DNA from 2 places in the Stenotrophomonas nitritireducens genome. Region 1 is predicted to be linked to the other one. Evidence: predicted binding sites of a transcription regulator. Region 1 holds the regulator's gene; the other holds the start of a gene.
What was found. The regulator FliA, encoded in region 1, starts transcription of late flagellar genes. The targets are predictions, from matches to a motif close to TAAAGTTTNNCNNNCNNNGGCCGATAA.
Positions count from the first base shown of each region.

Region 2: motA (flagellar motor stator protein MotA) is a predicted target of FliA. The motif match lies at 3,145-3,171, and genes of this name have one in related genera.

Region 1 is NZ_CP016756.1:4,267,439-4,277,178, reverse strand. It holds gene BCV67_RS18270 (putative bifunctional diguanylate cyclase/phosphodiesterase) at 1-32, shown strand, start outside; gene flhB (flagellar biosynthesis protein FlhB) at 220-1,350, shown strand; gene flhA (flagellar biosynthesis protein FlhA) at 1,347-3,455, shown strand; gene flhF (flagellar biosynthesis protein FlhF) at 3,610-5,406, shown strand; gene BCV67_RS18250 (MinD/ParA family ATP-binding protein) at 5,393-6,277, shown strand; gene BCV67_RS18245 (RNA polymerase sigma factor FliA) at 6,274-7,023, shown strand; gene cheY (chemotaxis response regulator CheY) at 7,037-7,429, shown strand; gene BCV67_RS18235 (protein phosphatase CheZ) at 7,429-8,049, shown strand; gene BCV67_RS18230 (chemotaxis protein CheA) at 8,053-9,740, shown strand, end outside.
Region 2 is NZ_CP016756.1:1,688,033-1,697,772, forward strand. It holds gene alr (alanine racemase) at 1-13, opposite strand, end outside; gene BCV67_RS07215 (D-amino acid dehydrogenase) at 13-1,278, opposite strand; gene BCV67_RS07220 (winged helix-turn-helix transcriptional regulator) at 1,429-1,908, shown strand; gene BCV67_RS07225 (hypothetical protein) at 2,058-2,447, opposite strand; gene msrB (peptide-methionine (R)-S-oxide reductase MsrB) at 2,570-3,037, shown strand; gene motA (flagellar motor stator protein MotA) at 3,203-4,057, shown strand; gene motB (flagellar motor protein MotB) at 4,070-5,011, shown strand; gene BCV67_RS07245 (hypothetical protein) at 5,440-5,919, shown strand; gene BCV67_RS07250 (DUF4031 domain-containing protein) at 5,934-6,212, shown strand; gene BCV67_RS07255 (DUF6630 family protein) at 6,299-6,841, opposite strand; gene BCV67_RS07260 (DUF3297 family protein) at 6,971-7,219, shown strand; gene BCV67_RS07265 (Na+/H+ antiporter) at 7,521-9,164, opposite strand; gene BCV67_RS07270 (DODA-type extradiol aromatic ring-opening family dioxygenase) at 9,401-9,740, opposite strand, start outside.

The DNA.
Region 1 (9,740 bases):
GGCTGGCCTCGTTCCAGGCCAGCCCCGAGTAGAGCCCCGTAGTGCCGAGCCACGCTCGGCAGGGGCATTCCCGGTAAAGCCCAATCTGTAGTGCCGAGCCATGCTCGGCAAGGGCTTTATCGGCAAAGCCCCTTGCCGAGCATGGCTCGGCACTACCCAAACCCTGGTTTGGAATGATTTTTGCACGGCCCTGGAAGAACCCTTCTTCCATGCCAGGCAATGTCAGAAAACGAACAGGCCGGGGAAAAAACCGAACTCCCCACCGAAAAACGCCTGCGCGAAGCCCGCGAGCAAGGCAACATCCCGCGTTCACGCGAGCTGGCCACCGCTGCTGTCTTCGTCGCCGCGGTGCTGGCGCTGTATGCGATGTCTGACTCCATGGGCGGTTCGGCACGGCAATGGATGAAGGCCGCGCTTTCGCCCGAACCCGGCCTGCTGGACACCCCGAACGCCCTGTTCGGCCACGCCGGCTGGATGCTGCTGCAGCTGATGCTGGCCTTTACTCCGTTGCTGCTCGTGTGCCTGGCCGCCGGTTTCATCGCCCCGGTGCTGATGGGGGGGCTGCGGTTTTCCAGCAAGGCGATGATGCCGGACTTCAACCGCATGAACCCGATGAGCGGGATCAAGCGCCTGGTCGGCCCCGAGGCCTTGGCCGAGCTGGTCAAATCGCTGCTGCGCGTGGTCTTTGTGGGCACTGCCGCCGGCCTGTGCATCTGGCACGGTGTGGATGCCCTGCGCGGGCTACTGCATCTGCCGCTGGAAAGCGCCATCGGCCGCGGCCTGGGTTTCACCCTCAAGCTCCTGCTGGCCACCGCCGGCGCCATGGCGCTGCTGGCCGCCATCGATGCGCCGTACCAGAAGTGGAACTGGCTGCGGAAGCTGAAGATGACCCGCGAAGAGCTGCGCCGCGAGATGAAGGAAAGCGAGGGCAGCCCCGAGGTCAAGGGCCGCATCCGGCAGATGCAGATGCAGCTGTCGCAGCGCCGGATGAACGAGGCCGTGCCTACCGCCGACGTGGTCCTGGTCAACCCCACACACTATGCGGTTGCCCTCAAGTACGAGAGCGGGCGCATGAACGCCCCCACGGTGGTCGCCCGCGGTGTCGATGAAATGGCCCTGCGCATCCGCCAGGTGGCCGACGGCAACAAGGTCGCCATCGTCTCGGCACCGCCTTTGGCACGGGCCTTGTATCGGGAAAGCCAACTTGGCAAGGAAATCCCCGTGAGACTGTATTCGGCTGTTGCCCTTGTCCTGTCCTATGTCTACCAGCTGCGCCAATGGCGCACCGGCCCGATGCCGCAGATGGCGTCCATCGATATCGATGAATTCGGCAAGGGAGACGCCCGATGAGCAGCCAGACTTCCGGCTTCTCCGCACGCCGCGCACTGGACATGCTGCGCCACGGGCTGGGCGCGCCGTTGATCGTGCTGGCACTGCTGGCAATGGTGGTGGTGCCCCTGGCCGCGCCGGTGCTGGACGCGCTGTTCACCCTCAACATCGCCATCTCGATGCTGGTGCTGCTGGCCGTGGTGTATGTGCGGCGGCCACTGGATTTCACCATCTTCCCGATCGTGTTGCTGGTCACCACGATGCTGCGGCTGGCGCTGAACGTGGCCTCGACCCGGGTGATCCTGCTCAACGGCCAGAACGGGCATGACGCCGCCGGCAAGGTGATCGCCGCGTTCGGCGAGTTCGTGATCGGTGGCAACTATGCGGTCGGCATCGTGGTGTTCGCCATCCTGACCATCATCAACTTCGTGGTCATCACCAAGGGTGCCGGGCGCGTGTCGGAAGTGACCGCGCGTTTCATCCTGGACGCCATGCCCGGCAAGCAGATGGCGATCGACGCCGACCTCAACGCCGGTTTGCTGACGCGTGAAGAAGCCAAGCTGCGCCGCGAAGAAGTGCGCGAGGAAGCCGACTTCTACGGCGCGATGGACGGCGCCAGCAAGTTCATCCGTGGCGATGCCATCGCCGGCATCCTGATTCTTTTCATCAACATGCTCGGCGGCCTGGCCGTGGGCGTGCTGCAGCATGACATGGCCTTCGGTGACGCTGCCGCCACGTATACGCTGCTGTCGATCGGTGACGGTCTGGTGGCGCAGCTGCCGGCCCTGCTGGTCTCCAGCGCCGTGGCCATGCTGGTCACCCGTGCCTCGCGCTCGCAGGATATGAGCGAGGCGATGATGGGCCAGGTGTTCGGCCAGTACCGCGCACTTGCCATCACCGCCGGCATCATCGGCCTGGTCGGCCTGGTGCCGGGCATGCCCAACCTTGCCTTCCTCAGCCTGGCAGTGATTCTGGGCTTCATTGCCTGGAAACTGTGGAAACGTGAAACCAGCGCTGCTGCCAACGCGGCAGCCAGCGCCACTGCGGCCACCGAAGGCGGCATGAACGCACTGGGCCAGCCGCAACCGGCCCCGACCGCCGAACTGACCTGGGACGAACTGCGGCCGGTGGACCCGTTGGGCCTGGAAGTCGGTTACCGGCTGATTCCGCTGGTGGACAAGACCCAAGGCGGCGAACTGATGGCGCGGATCAAGGGCGTGCGCCGCAAGCTCACCCAGGACATGGGCTTCCTGATCCCGCCGGTGCATATCCGCGACAACCTGGAACTGCCGGCCACCCATTACCGCCTGCTGATCCATGGCGTGCCGGTCAGTACCGCTGACATCCACCCGGATCGCGAGCTCGCACTGGACCCGGGCAGCGCCATGGGCAAGCTTGACGGCATCGCCGGCAAGGACCCGGCGTTCGGCCTGGATGCCACCTGGATCCAGCCGCACCAGCGCGCCCACGCCGAATCGCTGGGTTACACCGTGGTCGACCCGGCTACGGTTGTGGCCACCCATCTGTCGCACCTGATCCGCGAGCACGCGCCGGAACTGCTGGGCCACGAGGAAGTGCAGCAGCTGCTGGCCACCCTGGCCAAGAGCGCGCCCAAGCTGGCCGAAGACCTCTCGCCCAAGGCATTGCCGCTGTCCACCGTGGCGCGCGTGCTGCAGAACCTGCTGGTCGAACGCATCCCGATCCGCCAGCTGCGCAAGATCGCCGAGGCGCTGGTCGAAGCCGCACCAGTCACTCAGGATCCGGCCGCGCTCACCGCCGCAGTACGCAACACCCTGGGCCGCTTCATCGTGCAGGAAATCGCCGGCTCCTCGCCGGAGCTGCCGGTGTTCACCCTCAACCCGCAATTGGAACGGGTCTTGCAGGAGTCAACACAAGGCAATGGTGCCGCACTGGAACCCGGTCTCGCCGAACGCCTCCACCAGAGTCTTGCCGAATGTGTCGGCAAGCAGGAGGCCCGCAACGAGCCTGCGGTTGTGCTGGTACCGGCCCCGGTCCGCGCCGCGCTGGCGCGCCTGGTCCGCCACAGCGTTCCCTCGCTGTCGGTCCTGGCCTACAGCGAAGTGCCGGAAGACAAACGCCTGAAGCTGGTCGGCACGATCAGCTGAGGCACGCCGAAAACCGACGCCGGCCGCCCAGCCGGCGACGGAAACCAGACACCAGCTGCAGCCCGCACCCATTCCGCAAGAAGGAGCCCGCCACGCCATGTATGACATCGCCAACGCCCCTCCTTCACCGCAACCCCACTCCCGGTACCAAAGCATGAAGATCAAACGTTTCGTCGCCGCTGACATGCGCACCGCCATGAACCTCGTGCGCAAAGAACACGGTCCCGATGCCGTGATCCTGTCCAATCGACGGATCGAGGAAGGTGTCGAGATCGTGGCGGCCGCACACTACGACGAAACCGCGGTACAGCAGGCATTGGAAGCGACCCGCCCGGCCCCGCCGGCACCGGCCAAGCCGCGCAGTGCCGCCGAAGCCATCATGGCCGCGATGACCCGCCGCAAGACGCCGGAGCCGGAACCGGTCACCGCCACCACCTCGGCCGTCGCCGCACTGGCGCGCTCGGCGGTGGGCGCTACCGGCCGCTCCATCGACAGCAGCGTTGACCTGGCACCGGGCAGCCGCTTCGCCGGCCTGCTGCGCTCGGCTGAGGTTGAACCGGCCGCACCGCGCCAGCCAGCCGTCGCACAGAGCCTGTTTGCCACCCAGCCGGCCAGCGCCGACGAACTGCCGGTGGTGCCGGCATTCCGTCCTGCCGGCAGCGGCGCCGCCATCGCACCGCTTGCGCCGGCACCGGTCGCAGCCAGCACCGCGCAGGCCAGCTTTGCCGACGCCATTGCCGCCGTCACCATCGCACCGCCGGCACCGGTTGAGCGTGCCCGCTTCGTGATCGATCCGCCGCTGCCCGAGCCGACCCGCGCGCCGCCCGTCGCCGCACCGGCCTTGCCGGCTGCGGCCGCGATGCACGCCCCATCCAGCGATGCCCTGGTTGCAGCCGCCGCCGTTGCGCCAGTGGCAGCTCCCGTTACCGTGGTGGAACCCGCCCAGCCGCTGCATGCGACCATGCAGCCTGGCGCGCCGGTTGCGGCAGCTGCCACTGCAGCACTGAGTCCCGTGCCGACCAGTCCGGCCGTGGCCGCCCGCGACAACGAACAACTCAGCCAGCTGCGCCAGGAAGTGGCCGGCATGCGCCACCTGATCGAGCGCGAGATGAACCGCTTCACCGACGAACGCCTGCGTGGCAGCGCGGTGCGCGCCAATGCGCTGGACCTGATGGATGAGTACGGCTTCGACGCCGGCCTCGCCCGCGACGTCGCCACCCAGATTCCGGCCGACATTGATCCCAGCCGTGCCCGCGGCCTGATGCTGGGGCTGATTTCCAAGAAGCTGCCGATTGCCCCGGTCGACCCGATGGAAACCGGTGGCATCATCGCCCTGGTTGGCCCCACCGGCGCCGGCAAGACCACCACCATCGCCAAGCTGGCCTCGCGTTTTGCCGAAGCCCATGCCGCCCGCGACGTAGCCCTGGTCACCACCGATACCCAGCGCATCGGCGCCCGCGAGCAGCTCTACGGCTTTGGCCGCCAGCTCGGCATCGCCGTGCACGAGGCCAACAGCGGCACCGATCTGAACCAGCTGCTGCAGAAACTGGCCGACTACAAGCTGGTGCTGATCGACACCGCCGGCCTGGGCCAGCGCGACCGCGCCCTCACCGCCCAGCTGCAGTGGCTGCGCGCCGCCGGCCAGATCCGCACCCTGCTGGTGCTGCCCGCCAACACCGCCTTCCAGGACATGGACGAAGTGGTGCGCCGCTTCAGCGCCGCCAATCCGCAGGGCGTGGTGCTGACCAAGCTGGACGAGACCGGCCGCTTCGGTTCGGCCCTGTCGGTGGCGGTCGATCACCGCCTGCCGATCACCTGGGTGACCGACGGCCAGGACGTCCCGGAAGACCTTTATCGGGCCTCTGCCGCAAATCTCGTACTTCGCCTTGAAGATTTGCGCCGCGCGGCCGATATGCCCTGCAACCCGGAGTTGAACAATGCAGTCGCGTGAGTACGCCAAGCTGACCAACACCTTCCCGCTGTCGGCGACCCGACACGAACCGGCCGGCCCGGTACGCACCATCGCGGTGACCGGCGGCAAGGGCGGTGTGGGCAAAACCAATGTCTCGGCCAATCTGGCCGTGGCACTGGCGGGCATGGGCAAACGTACGCTGCTGCTGGACGCCGACCTGGGCCTGGCCAACATCGACGTGGTCCTGGGCCTGCAGCCCAAGCACACCCTGGCCGACCTGGTCGCCGGGCGCGCGACGCTGGAAGAAGTCATCATCGAAGGCCCGAACGGCGTGCTGGTGGTGCCGGCCGCGTCCGGCCGCCGGCACATGGCTGAACTTCAGCCGGCCGAGCATGTCGGCCTGGTCAATGTGTTCTCCGAGCTCGAGCGCGACCTCGACGTGATGATCATCGACACCGCCGCCGGCATCACCGACAGCGTGTTGACGTTCTGCCAGGCCGCGCAGGACACCGTGGTGGTGGTCTGTGACGAGCCGGCCTCCATCACCGACGCCTACGCACTGATCAAGGTGCTCTCGCGCGAGCGCGGCGTGGACCGCATCCAGGTCGTGGCCAACATGGTCCGCGACCCGAACGAAGGCCGCGCCCTGTACGAAAAGCTGGTGCGGGTCTGCGAGAAATTCCTGATCGATGTCTCGCTGAACTACCTGGGCTGCGTGCCACAGGACGACTGGCTGCGGCTGTCGGTGCAGCGCCAGCAGCCGGTGGTCAAGCTCTACCCTTCCGCGCCAGCCTCGCTGGCCATCAACGAAATCGCCCGTCGCACCGCGCGCTGGCAAGCCCCAACCGCCCCGCGCGGCGGCGTTGAGTTCTTCCTGGAACGCATCATCCAGCAGAAGGTGAAGGCATGAACAATGCAGCCGCCCAATACCGGGAGGTCCAGCGCAGCGCGGCCAACGACTGCATCGCCCGCCACGCCGACCTGGTCCGCCGCATCGCCCACCACCTGGCCGCGCGCCTGCCGGCCAGCGTCGAGGTCGACGACCTGATCCAGGCCGGCATGATGGGCCTGATCGAAGCCTCGCGCAGCTACGACGCCGAACAGGGCGCCTCGTTCGAAACCTATGCCTCGATCCGCATCCGCGGCTCGATGATCGATGAGATCCGCCGTGGCGACTGGGTGCCGCGCTCGGTGCACCGCCGTGCCCGTGACGCTGCTGCCACCATCCGCCGCCTGGAGCAGAGCACCGGTCGTTCGGCCAGCGCCAGCGAAGTGGCTGAAGCAATGGAGCTGCCGCTGCCTGATTACATGCGGCTGGTCGAAGACGCCTCGCGCGGCCAGGTGCTGAGCCTGGAGTCGCGCATCGAAGACCAGGGCGAACTGGATACCCCGACCACAGGCGGCCCCAATCCGCAGCAGGTGTTGGAGCGCAGCCAGTTCGGTGCCGAGCTGGGCAAGGCCATCGGCCAGCTGCCCGAGCGCGAACAGCTGGTGCTGTCGCTGTACTACGAGCAGGAATTGAACCTGAAGGAAATCGGCGCGGTATTGGGCGTAAGCGAATCCCGCGTCTGTCAGATCCACGGCCAAGCCATGCTGCGCCTGCGCGGGCGGCTGAAGATTTTCGAGGCGGCCGACGCCGGCCTCGAGGAACCATGAAGAGGAAAGTCTTTTGAACAAGAACATGCGCATCCTGATCGTTGACGACTTCTCGACGATGCGTCGCATCGTCAAGAACCTGCTCGGCGACCTGGGCTTCACCAATACCGCCGAAGCCGAGGACGGGCATGCCGCGCTGTCGCTGCTGCAGAGCCAGTCCTTCGATTTCGTGGTCACCGACTGGAACATGCCGGTGATGACCGGCATCGAGCTGCTCAAGGCGATCCGCAACGACGCCAAGCTCAAGACCCTGCCGGTATTGATGGTCACCGCTGAAGCCAAGCGCGAGCAGATCATCGAGGCCGCACAGAGCGGCGTGAACGGCTACATCATCAAACCGTTCACCGCACAGACGCTGGAAGAAAAGCTCGGCAAGATTTTCGAACGCCTGGCAGCGAGCGCCTGATGGACGGCCTCGGGGAAGCCCTGAACGACAAATCGGCCCTGGTGCAACGCCTGCAGGACGCACTTGCCGCACTGGAAAGCGGTGACGAGCCCGGCTGGCGCCGGGAAATCGACGCGCTGGCCGCCTTGCGCACCCAGCCGATGATGTCCGGCCTGGGCCGGCTTGCGCGCGAGTTGGGCCAGGCACTGGGCGAACTGCCCAGCGTGCCCAGTGAAGCCGGCGAGCTGGACGACGCCTGCGCGCGCCTGGACCACGTGGTGGAAATGACCGAGCAGGCCACCCACCGCACCCTGGACCTGGCCGAGGAATGCCGTGCGCTGACCGAACGCCTGCGTGCCGACGGGCTCAATGCCGATCAGGGCGAAATCCTCGAACGCATCCGCCACAACCTCACCGAGGTAGCACTGACCCAGAGCTACCAGGACCTGACCGGGCAGATCATCCGTCGCGTGGTCGGCATCGTCCGCCGCGTGCATGAAGGTTTTGGTGCGCTCGGTCTGCCGCCCCCGGAAGAAGACGCCCGCAACCAGGGCTTGGCCGGCCCAGCCGTCAACGGTCTGGACCGCCATGCCGTCTCGCAGGTCGATGCCGACGACCTGCTCTCGGACCTGGGGCTGTAAGCCATGAGTGCTTTTGCCGACGACATCGCCGCCGACTTCATCCTCGAAGCGCAGGAGATCCTGGATCGCCTCGGCGAGCAGCTGGTGACGCTGGAACAGGCGCCCCACGATAGCGAGCAGCTCAACGCCGTGTTCCGCGGCTTCCACACACTCAAAGGTGGCGCCGGTTTTCTGGCGATCCATCCGATGGTGGAGCTGTGCCACGCCGCCGAGGAAACCCTGGGCATGGCCCGCGCCGGCAAGGCCGAACTGCTGGCGCATCATTTCGATGCCGCCCAGCAATCGCTGGACTGGCTGCAGGCCATGCTCGATGCGGTGTCCTCCGGCACCGATCCGGAGCATGCACCGGCCGCGCTGATCGCACAGTTCGATGTCGGCAACGCGCCGGTGGTGGCAGCCGCCCCGGTTGCCGCCGCAGCCAGCGACAGCGAGCTGATCAGCGAAGACGAATTCGAAGCGTTGCTCAATGAACTGCATGGCAGCGGCACGCCCGGCGCCCAGCCCATCACGGCCAAGGCCGACGACGGGCTGATCGACGAAGACGAATTTGAAGCACTGCTCGACAAGCTTCACGGCGGTGCCGCACCTGGCGCCGTCGCCTTGCAGGCCGCGCCTGCTGTAACCCCCGCGCCCGCGCCGATAGCAGCGCCACCGCGCGCTGCTGTCCCGGCTCGCCCTGCTGCGGCGGCCGCCAAACCAGCAGCTGCCAAAGCCGCCGAGCCCGAGCACACCGTACGCGTCGACACCAAACGCCTGGACGCCATCGTCAACCTGATCGGCGAGCTGGTGCTGGCGCGCAATCGGCTAAAGACCCTGCGCACCCGCCTGAAGGACGAGGAACTGGACCGCGCTGTGTCCACCCTGGATATCGCCACCGCACGCCTGCAGTCGGCGGTCATGCGTACCCGCATGCAACCGGTCGGCAAGGTGTTCTCGCGCTTTCCGAAGGTCGCCCGCGATGTCGCCCGCTCGCTGCAGAAAGAGGTCGACCTGGAATTGATCGGCGCCGATACCGAGCTGGACCGCAACCTGGTCGAAGCGCTGGCCGACCCGCTGGTGCACCTGGTGCGCAATGCCATCGACCATGGCGTGGAATCGCCTGAGCTGCGCGAAGCACAGGGCAAGCCCCGGATGGGCCGGGTGCGCCTGTCCGCACAGCAGGAAGGCGACTACGTCAGTATCGAAGTACAGGACGATGGCGCCGGCATCGATCCGGAGCGCCTGCGCGCCAAGGCCCGCGACAAGGGCCTGATCGATCCCGAAGCCGCCGCCCGCCTGACCAGCGAAGAATGCCTGCACCTGGTGTTCCTGCCCGGTTTTTCGACCAAGCAGGAAGTCACCGACATCTCCGGCCGTGGCGTCGGCATGGACGTGGTGCAGTCACGCATCCGCGAACTCAGCGGCCAGATCCAGATCCAATCGGAACTGGGCCGTGGCAGTCGCTTCCTGATCCGCGTGCCGCTGACCCTGGCGATCCTGCCCACCCTGCTGGTGCAGGCCGGCGAGGATGTCTACGCCCTGCCGCTGGCCCGGGTAATGGAAGTGCTGCATGCGCCGGCCACCTCATTGGGCTGGTTCGACGGCCGCGCCGTGCTGGACCGCAAATCCCACACCCTGGCATTGCTGGACCTGCGCCAGTGGCTGGGGGTCAGCCCGGCACCTTCGACGCTGCTCACCATCGTCGTGCTGCA
Region 2 (9,740 bases), 2.0 Mb from region 1:
GTGCCGGGCGCATCAGTGCTGCCCCTTGCCGTAACGGAAGATATCCAAGCCTTCGGTGCTGATCTGCGGCTGCTTGCCGCTCATCAGATCGGCCAGGTAACGGCCGGAGCCGGCCGCCATGGTCCAGCCCAGGGTGCCATGGCCGGTATTGAGGAACAGGTTGCGATACGGCGTAGCGCCGATTACCGGCGTGCCGTCCGGGGTGGCCGGGCGCAGGCCGGTCCAGAAGCTGGCCTGGCGCAGGTCGCCACCGTCCGGGTACAGATCCTTGACCACTTTTTCCAGCGTGGCGCGGCGGCGCGGTTCCAGCGATAGGTCAAAGCCGGCCACTTCGGCCATGCCGCCGACGCGGATGCGGTCTTCGAAGCGGGTGATGGCGATCTTGTAGCTCTCGTCCAGGATGGTCGAGTTCGGTGCCATTGCCGCATTGGTGATCGGCAGGGTCAGCGAATAACCCTTCAACGGATACACCGGCAGCTGCATGCCCAGCGGTGCCAGCAACTGCGGCGAATAACTGCCCAGCGCGAGCACATAGTGATCGGCGGTTTCCAGCTTGCCGTTGATGCGCACGCCGGTGATGCGGTCGCCATCGGACTGGATCGAGGCGATGTCCTGGTCGAAGCGGAACTCGACGCCGGCTGCCTCGGCCAATGCCGCCAGCTTGTTGGTGAACAGCTGGCAATCGCCGGTCTGGTCCTCGGGCAGGCGCAGTGCGCCGACCAGCATCTCGGTCTTGCCGGCCAGCGCCGGTTCGACCCGGGCAATGCCCTGGCGGTCCAGCACTTCATAGGGCACACCGTATTCGCGCAGCACTTCGATGTCCTGCGCGGCGGCATCCAACTGCTGCTGGGTGCGGAACAACTGGGTGGTACCCAGCTGGCGGCCTTCGTAATCGATGCCGGTGGCCGCGCGCAGCTCGTTGATGCAATCGCGGCTGTAGTCGGACACGCGCACCATGCGCGCTTTGTTGACCGCATACCGGGCGGAGGTGCAGTTGCGCAGCATCTGCCACAGCCAGCGGTACTGGGCGATGTCCGCGGTCGGGCGGATCGCCAGCGGCGCATGTTCCTCGAACAGCCACTTGATCGCCTTGAACGGCACGCCCGGAGCGGCCCACGGCGAGGTATAGCCGAACGACAGCTGGCCGGCATTGGCGAAGCTGGTTTCCAGCGCCGGGCCAGGCTGCCGGTCAACCACGGTGACATCAAAGCCGGCCTGCCGTAGATACCAGGCACTGGTCGTGCCGATCACACCGCTGCCAAGCACCAGAACGCGCATTTTCATTCTCCGGACCACATCATTCCCTGCGCATGGGATGGCAGGGGCTAGGAACGGCGCAGTATATTCAGGGTCAACCAGTGTTTTTACCTTTATTGATGCACTCCATCAGGGTAATTTCCTGTTTCGTTCATCAAAAGCAGAGCCGCCATGGCCACCCGCAGCCGCGAACTGGACAAGATCGACCGCAAGATCCTGCGCATCCTGCAGCAGGAGGGGCGCATCTCCTTCACCGAGCTGGGCGAGCGCGTTGGCCTGTCGACCACGCCCTGCACCGAGCGCGTGCGCCGGCTGGAACGCGAAGGCGTGATCACCGGCTACTACGCGCGGCTGGACCCTTCTTCGGTCAAGGCCAGCCTGCTGGTGTTCGTGGAGATCAGCCTGGCCTACAAGTCCGGCGACATCTTCGAGGAATTCCGCCGCGCCGCGCTGAAGCTGCCCAACGTGCTGGAATGCCATTTGATGTCCGGCGATTTCGACTACCTGCTCAAGGCGCGCATCAATGAGATGGCCTCCTACCGCAAGCTGCTGGGCAGTACCTTGCTGACCTTGCCGCATGTGCGTGAATCCAAGAGCTACATCGTGATGGAAGAAGTCAAAGAAACCCTTTGTCTGCCAATCGCCGAGTAAACGATGCCCGGCTCGGCAAATACCGGCTCCTGTAGTGCCGAGCCATGCTCGGCAGAAGCCTTACCGGTAATGCCCCTGCCGAGCATGGCTCGGCACTACACGGGCAAACGCCTGCCGAACATGGTTCGGCACTACAGGCAATCGCTTGCCTAGCGCGTGCCGGCCGGCGGCGGCACCACCTGCTGGCCCATGCCGCTGGGCACCGTGTCGTAATAACGATTGGTCCGCGTATCCAGCACCCGGCCTGGGCTGGTCTGGCGCATATGCGGCGCCGGCTGGCCCTTGCTGTCGTAGATCGGCCGCGCACGCTGTGGCGGTTGCGTGATCGGTTTGAACTTCGGCACCGGTTTGGCCGGAATGGTCGGACGCGGTGGAAGCACCTCTTCCTGCTGCTCGCGCGGCACCGTTGGCGGAGGCAGCGACGGCGTCAGGGTCACCGGACGCGTTGCGGTCGGTGCCGGGGGCTGCTTCAGCTGGGCCTGCAGCAACAACGGCCAGCTCGCCAGCACTGCCAGCACCAGATACATCGCCCGTTTCATCGGCCCCTCCTGTTGTTGCACGCAAAAAGCATGCGCCGGCACAGCTTGCGCCGGCATGAATGCGCCCTTGGACTGGACCCTGCCCGCCCCTACCATTGATACCTGTCCCACGGATGCCGCCCATGACCGCTTTCGACCTCACTCCCCCCAGCGACGCCCAGCGCGACGCGCTTGTTGCCGGCCTCAGCGCCGACGAACAGCGCGTGCTGCTGCAGCACGGTACCGAGGCGCCGTTCTGCGGCGTGTTCCTGGATAACAAGCGCGATGGCGTGTATTGCTGCCGTCTGTGTGCGCTGCCGCTGTTCCGCTCCAGCACCAAGTTTGATTCGGGCACCGGCTGGCCAAGCTTCTTCGCCCCGTTCGACCCGGCGCATGTGCGCGAGATCCGTGACATCAGCCACGGCATGATCCGCACCGAGATCGTCTGTGCACGCTGCGGCAGCCACCTCGGCCATGTGTTTCCGGATGGCCCGCCGCCGACCTTCGAGCGGCATTGCCTGAATTCGATATCGCTGGGTTTCGTCGAGAACGGCCAGCCCTACCCGGACCCGCTGCAACGCGGCGGTGCCGAGGCACAGCCAGCGGCGTAGCACATAGTGCCGAGCCATGCTCGGCAGAAGCGTTCCCGATAGAGCCTCAGCCGAGCCTGGCTCGGCTCTACAGGGCTTTCTGCCCCCGGCCCATCAAGGCAGCGCTCTACAGATTCTGCTCTGGCGGCCGACAACGGGATATCCCCATCCCCGCGTCTGTTTCCCATGCTCATCATCGTTGGCCTGCTCGTTGTCATCTTCGCTGTCCTGGGCGGTTACGTCGGTGCGCACGGCCGCCTGGCCGCGCTGTGGCAGCCCTACGAACTGGTCATCATCGGTGGCGCGGCGCTGGGCGCGTTCCTGATCGGCACCCCGCTCAAGACCGTCAAGCAGACCCTGCGCGCCACCGTCAGCGTGTTCAAAGGCCCGCAGTACAAGCGCCAGGACTATCTGGACGTGCTCAGCCTGCTCTACGAACTGCTCAACAAGGCACGCCGCGAAGGCTTCATGGCGCTGGAAGACCATGTCGAGAACCCGCAGGACAGCGCGGTGTTCGCCAACTACCCCAAGGTGCTGGCCGACCACCATCTGCTGGACTTCATCACCGACTGCCTGCGCCTGATGATCGGCTCCAACATCGAGCCGCACGAGCTGGAACCGCTGCTGGAAATGGAGCTGGAAAAGCACCACCACGAGGCGCTGGAACCGGCCCACGTGCTCAACAAGGTGGCCGATGGCCTGCCCGGTTTCGGCATCGTCGCTGCGGTGCTCGGCATCGTCATAACCATGGGCGCGATCGGCGGTGACATCAAGGAAGTAGGCGCCCACGTCGCCGGCGCCTTGGTCGGCACCTTCCTCGGCATCCTGCTCGGCTATGGCTTCATCGGCCCGCTGGCCGCTGCGGTGGAAGCGCGCGCCGAACAGGACGCGCGCATCTACGAATCGGTGAAGACCGCGCTGCTGGCCTGCCTGCGCGGCTACAACCCGAAGATCGCGCTGGAGTTCGCCCGCAAGACCGTGCCGTCGGCACTGCGCCCGGGTTTCAGCGAGTTCGAACAACATCTGAAGTCGGTCAAGTAAGGCGCCACGCATATGAGCGAGAACGCCAAACCCACGGTGATCGTGCGCCGGGTGAAGAAAGTCCAGGGTGGTGGCCATCACGGCGGCTCGTGGAAAGTGGCCTACGCCGACTTCGTCACCGCGATGATGGCCTTCTTCCTGGTGCTGTGGCTGATGGCCGCCACCACCCGGCCCGAGCGCGCGGCGATTTCCGAGTACTTCCGCAACCCCAGCCCGCTGAGCGGCACCAGCAGCACGCCGGCACCGGGCATGGCCGGCCCGGGCGGCGCCAGTACGTCGATGATCAAGCTGGGCGGCGCCACCGACGTGTCGCGTGGCAACAGCGATGACCCGTTCCAGAACAAGCAGGAATCGATGCCCACGCCGGTGCAGGAACGCGAACGCGACCGGCAGCGGCTGGAGGCGCTGAAGCAGGAATTGCAGGAAGCAATCAGCAAGAGCCAGGCGCTGGAACCGTTCAAGGACCAGCTGCTGCTGGACATCACCCCCGAAGGCCTGCGCATCCAGATCGTGGACAAGCAGAACCGGCCGATGTTCGACCTCGGCAGCGCGCGCCTGATGCCGTATACCAAGACGATCCTGCTGGAGCTGTCGCACTTCATCAACCAGGTGCCCAACCACGTCAGCATCACCGGCCATACCGACACCACCGCCTATTCCACGCAGCTGGGCTACGGCAACTGGGAGCTCAGTGCCGACCGCGCCAACGCCGCGCGCCGCACCCTGCTGGAAGGCGGCATGGAAGAAGTGAAGGTGGCGCGTGTGGTCGGCCTGGCCTCCTCGGCGCTGTTCGACAAGGCCAATCCGCAGAACCCGATCAACCGTCGCATCAGCATCGTGGTGATGACCAAGGACGCCGAGGCCGCTGCCCTCAACGAGACCGCCACACTGGCCTTGCCGCCCAACGCGACGGCGCAGCTGGAAGTGGATGGAGTGCCTTCGGCGGTGGATTGAGGGCTGTTGTTATCTCGGTGATCGGCGGCCTGAAGCTACCCCTCCCCAACCCTCCCTTTGGCCTTTGCCCAAAGGGAGGGGGCGAAAGCGGGCTTGCCGCCCAATGCAACCGCGGATGTGGAAGTGGACGGGGTGCCGTCGGCGGTGGATTGAGGGCTGTTGTTCTCTCGGCTATCGGCGGCCTGAAGCTACCCCTCCCCAGCCCTCCCCTTTGCCTGCGGCCAAAGGGAGGGGGCGAAAGCGGGCTTGCGTCCAGATTCCGCCGGGCTGCACGAACAGCCCCCTCCCTTTCGCGCAGCGAAGGGGAGGGTTGGGGAGGGGTGCTTTAAGCACCAGGTGCACAAGATGAAACCTCCCTGCCCCGCCCTCTCAAACGCCAAACCGGCTTGGCGCCTACAATAGGCATCGTTTTCCACTAGCCGAATCTCATGTCCAAGCTCTCCAAAGCCAAGCGCGACAAGCGCAAGAAGCAGGCCCCGCGCCGTCCATTCGCCCGTCTCAACGGCCAGCAGCAGGTGCAGAACCACGCTGTGCTGGTGAATGAAGAAGGCCAGGTTGTTGCCGCTATCGGCATGCAGGGCAATGAATGGCTGCTGGCCATCGGTGGCCAGACCATGGGCAATGCCGACAACCCGGTGCCGATGCTGGCCATGCTCAAGCACCTGGCCAATGTGCAGGAGAAGGAAGGCCGCAAGGTCACCCTGGAATACTCCGCAGCGCTGCAGCAGATGATCGACGACCTGGCCGCCGACGAAGGCAAGACCGCCGACGACTATCTGGCCGGGCTGGTTTCCGAATTCGAAGGCATCGAAGGCGAAGAAGCCACTGACGTGACTGACGACGCCGTCGCCATTGCCGAAGAAGTGCCGGACGCTGAAGTCGACGCCGACGACAAGCCCAAGGCCTGAGCCCAGGGCCTGCCGTGACGGTCTATATCGACGATGCGGTACATCCCTGGCGCGGTGAGCGCTGGGCGCATCTGATGGCCGACACCTTGCCCGAGCTGCATGCGCTGGCGCAGCAGCTCGGGATTCCACGCAGGGCCTTCCAGAACCGCCCCAGCGGCGTGCACTACGACGTGCCGGCAGCGCTGCATGCGCAGGCCATACTGCTCGGCGCGCAAGCGATATCGCGGCATACCGACCGCGCGCTTGTGCGGCTGGTGATTGCCAATGCGCGGGCGCTGTACCAGCCCGGCTAGTGCGTAGTGCCGAGCCATGCTCGGCAGAAGCTCTACCGGTAAAGCCCCAGCCGAGCATGGCTCGGCTCTACACAGGTGCTACTGCCTCAAAAAGGGTCGCTGCCCGGGCGCACTTCCACACCCAGCAACGAGCACAGCGCCAGCATCGCTTCGTCGTCGCGGCTCAGCGCCACCCAACCGGCGTAGGCGTCTCCACCGGTGTTCCAGTTCCACACCGTGTAACCGTGCTCGCGCAGGCGGTCATGGGCGGTGGTCATCAACATGGGCACGTCCAGATCGGCGGTGAAGTCTTCATCGTCGAAATCACCGCCCCAGGCGATGTCCAGGTTCCAGCGCGCGGCCATTTCGTCCAGCGCGGCGACAAAAGAATCGGTGTCCTTCCAGTCCACGTAGAAACCTGAACGCCAGTCGATGGCGTCCTTCAGGTCCCACAGCCATTGCTCGTCGCTGGCGTCGTCCTCGGCGCCGGCGCGCGTTTCGCGCCAGGCATCGAACTGCTGCAGGGCGGCGTCTTCATCGCCTGGGTTGATCAGCCACAACAGGTTCCAGACCCGCGCCGGATGGTCGTCTTCTTCAAAGTCCGGTTGCAGTTCGTCAGAATCTTCGTAATCGGCGCTGTTGTCGGGCATGAGGCGGTTTCCACTACGTAATGCCGCGCATTCTGCGGCCAGCGGCGCGCCAGCGAAAGCCTTGGCGCGTTACAGCGGTTATCCTTGCGCCCCGAAGAGGGCCATGGTGGCCTTCACTGAAGCACTGATATGAGCGATACCCCTCCCGATCATCTGGCGATCAACCCGCAGAGCCCATTCCACAATGCAGAAGCCCTGCAGCGTGGTGTTGGCGTCCGTTTCAACGGCGTCGAGCGCGATGACGTGGAAGAGTATTCCGTGCAGGAAGGCTGGATCCGCGTGCAGGCCGGCAAGGCCCGCGACCGCCGTGGCAACCCGATGACGCTGAAGATCAAGGGTACGGTCGAGCCGTATTTTCTTGAGTTGAAGAACGCTTAAAGCTTGCACTGCTAGCTAGGAGCCTCCCCTCACCCCAACCCCTCTCCCGTGAACGGGAGAGGGGCTAAAGCGAGGTTGCTTGCGCTCTGAGAGCCCCTCTCCCGCGCGCGGGAGAGGGGCTCGGATTGTGGCGGCTCGTAGTGCACTAGCCCCTCTCCCGCTTGCGGGGTGAAAAGAGCAGCTTGCGAACCACTGGTTCGCTGCTCCTTGAACGGCCTTGCGCCAGCGCAAGGACCGGGGCGCGGAGCGGGGGTTGGGGTGAGGGGAAGCTTCTAACAAGCAAACCCTACAACACGCACCCTCAATCCCTTTGCCGGGTCTCCAGCAGATCCAGATTGCGGATCAGCTTGCGCGCGATCTCATCGGAGACCTGCCCGCGCCGGGTCAGCCGGAACAATTCCTCACGCTCGGCATTCAAGCCGGCCGTGCGCAGGCTGCGATAAGCCTGCTCCATGCGCCGCACCTTCTCCGGGTCTTCGTCCGGGCCCTGGCCCTTTTCCAGGTTGCGCTGGTACAGCAGGCTCACCCGCGCCGCCGCGTCGTTAAGCAGCTGCACCGCGCCGGTGGATTGCCCCTGCACCAACTCCTGGCGGGCTTTTTCCACGGCCGCCAACGCCGCCTTGGACGAGGATCTACGCGCCAGATCCTCTTCGCGCCGGCTGTCATCGTCCTTGGGCAGTTCCAGGCCCTTGAGCAGGCGCGGCAGCGTCAGGCTGGCGCCCACCAGCGATACCAGGATCACCGCCGCAGCCAGGAAGATCACCAGATCACGCGCTGGGAACGGCTCGCCACCGGGGATCATCAGCGGCAGGGTCAACACGCCGGCCAGGGTGATGGCACCGCGCACACCGGCCACAGACATCGCCAGCACCACGCGCCACGAGGTACTGGTTCCCTTCTCGCCGCGCATCCGCGCCCTGAGCAGGTTCCAGCGCAGCGACAGCCATACCCAGACCAGCCGCAGCACCACCAGCACCGCGTTGATCGCCAAAACGTACACCACCAGCCACCAGGCATTGTGGTGGCCGGCAAGCGACATGGTCTCGATCGCACGTTCGACGATGCCCGGCAACTGCTCGCCCAGCAGCACGAAGATGATGCCGTTGAAGCTGAACTGCACCATGTTCCAGACCGCATTGCGCTGCACGCGCATGCTGCCGCTGATGCGGCCGGTCAACTCCACGTAACTCATGGTCACGCCGGCCGCCACTGCGGCCAGGATGCCCGATGCGTGCAGCTCTTCGGCCAGCAGGTAGGCCGCGAACGGGATCAGCAGATTCACCAGCAAGGCGGCGCCGGGTTCTTCGCCGAAGCTGCGCCACAACCAGCGCTGGAAGGTGGACACGCCCCAGGTCACCGCCACGCCGATGGCCAGGCCGGCCAGCGCCACCCATAGGAAGGTCAGCGAGGCCTGGGCCAGCGAGAATGTACCGGTCATCACCGCCGCCACCGCAAACCGGAAGCAGACCAGGCCGGAGGCGTCATTCAACAGCGACTCGCCTTCCAGAATGTGCATCAGGCGCTTGGGAATGGGCGCGCGCGAGGCAATGGCACTGACCGCCACCGGATCGGTCGGCGAGATGATGGCCGCCAGCGCGAACGCCACCGCCAGCGGCATCGAGGGAATCATCCAGTGGATCAGCAGGCCGGCACCGACCACGGTGAACACCACCAGGCCGAACGCCAGTTCCAGGATCGCGCCCTTGTCGCGGAACAGGCCCTGCTTGGGAATGCGCCAGCCATCGAGGAACAGCAGTGGCGGCAGGAACAGCAGGAAGAACATATCCGGTTCAAGCGCGTGCCCGCGATTGAACACGCCCGCGATCAAGGCGCCCAAGCCGATCTGCACCAGCGGCAACGGCAATGAGAAAGGGAGGATTCTTACCAGATAACCGCTGGCAACAACCGCCACCAGCATCGCCAGAACAACTTCGATCGTGTGCATGCCCGTTCCACGGATTCACTACCACGACAGCAGGCTGCCGACTGGCAGTGGCGGATGAATACCGGGAAATTACCACAGCAATCCGCTGTTGCTGGTGTCGATACTGATGCTGATTACGTGCAGATGCATGAAAGCCGTGACTGGCGGCAGCCGGATCGGCCACCGCCAGCTACGCAGCAAGGTCTGCGGCAGCGCCGTACCCTTGCCGCCGCAGCAACGTCACTCAACGACAGTTATCAGGCCTTGCCGTCGAAGCGATAGATGTCCATCGCCAAGAACCCCATATCGATGCCGGCATCGATGCGTTGTGCGCCGAGCTGGTCGCTGCCGGCCGCGCCCATGGCGAAGTACAGCGGCAGCAGGTGCTCATCAGTGGGATGTGCCTGCGTCGCGAACGGGGCCTGTTGGCGGTAATCCAACATCGCCTGCAGGTCATTGGCTTGCAACTTTTCCTCCACCCACTGGATGAAGGGGCGCACATACGGCGCCTCCTTGCCGGCCTCGTAGTGGTGCCAGTCGTGCAGATTGTGGGTGATGCTGCCCGAGCCGATCAGCAGCACGCCCTCATCGCGCAGC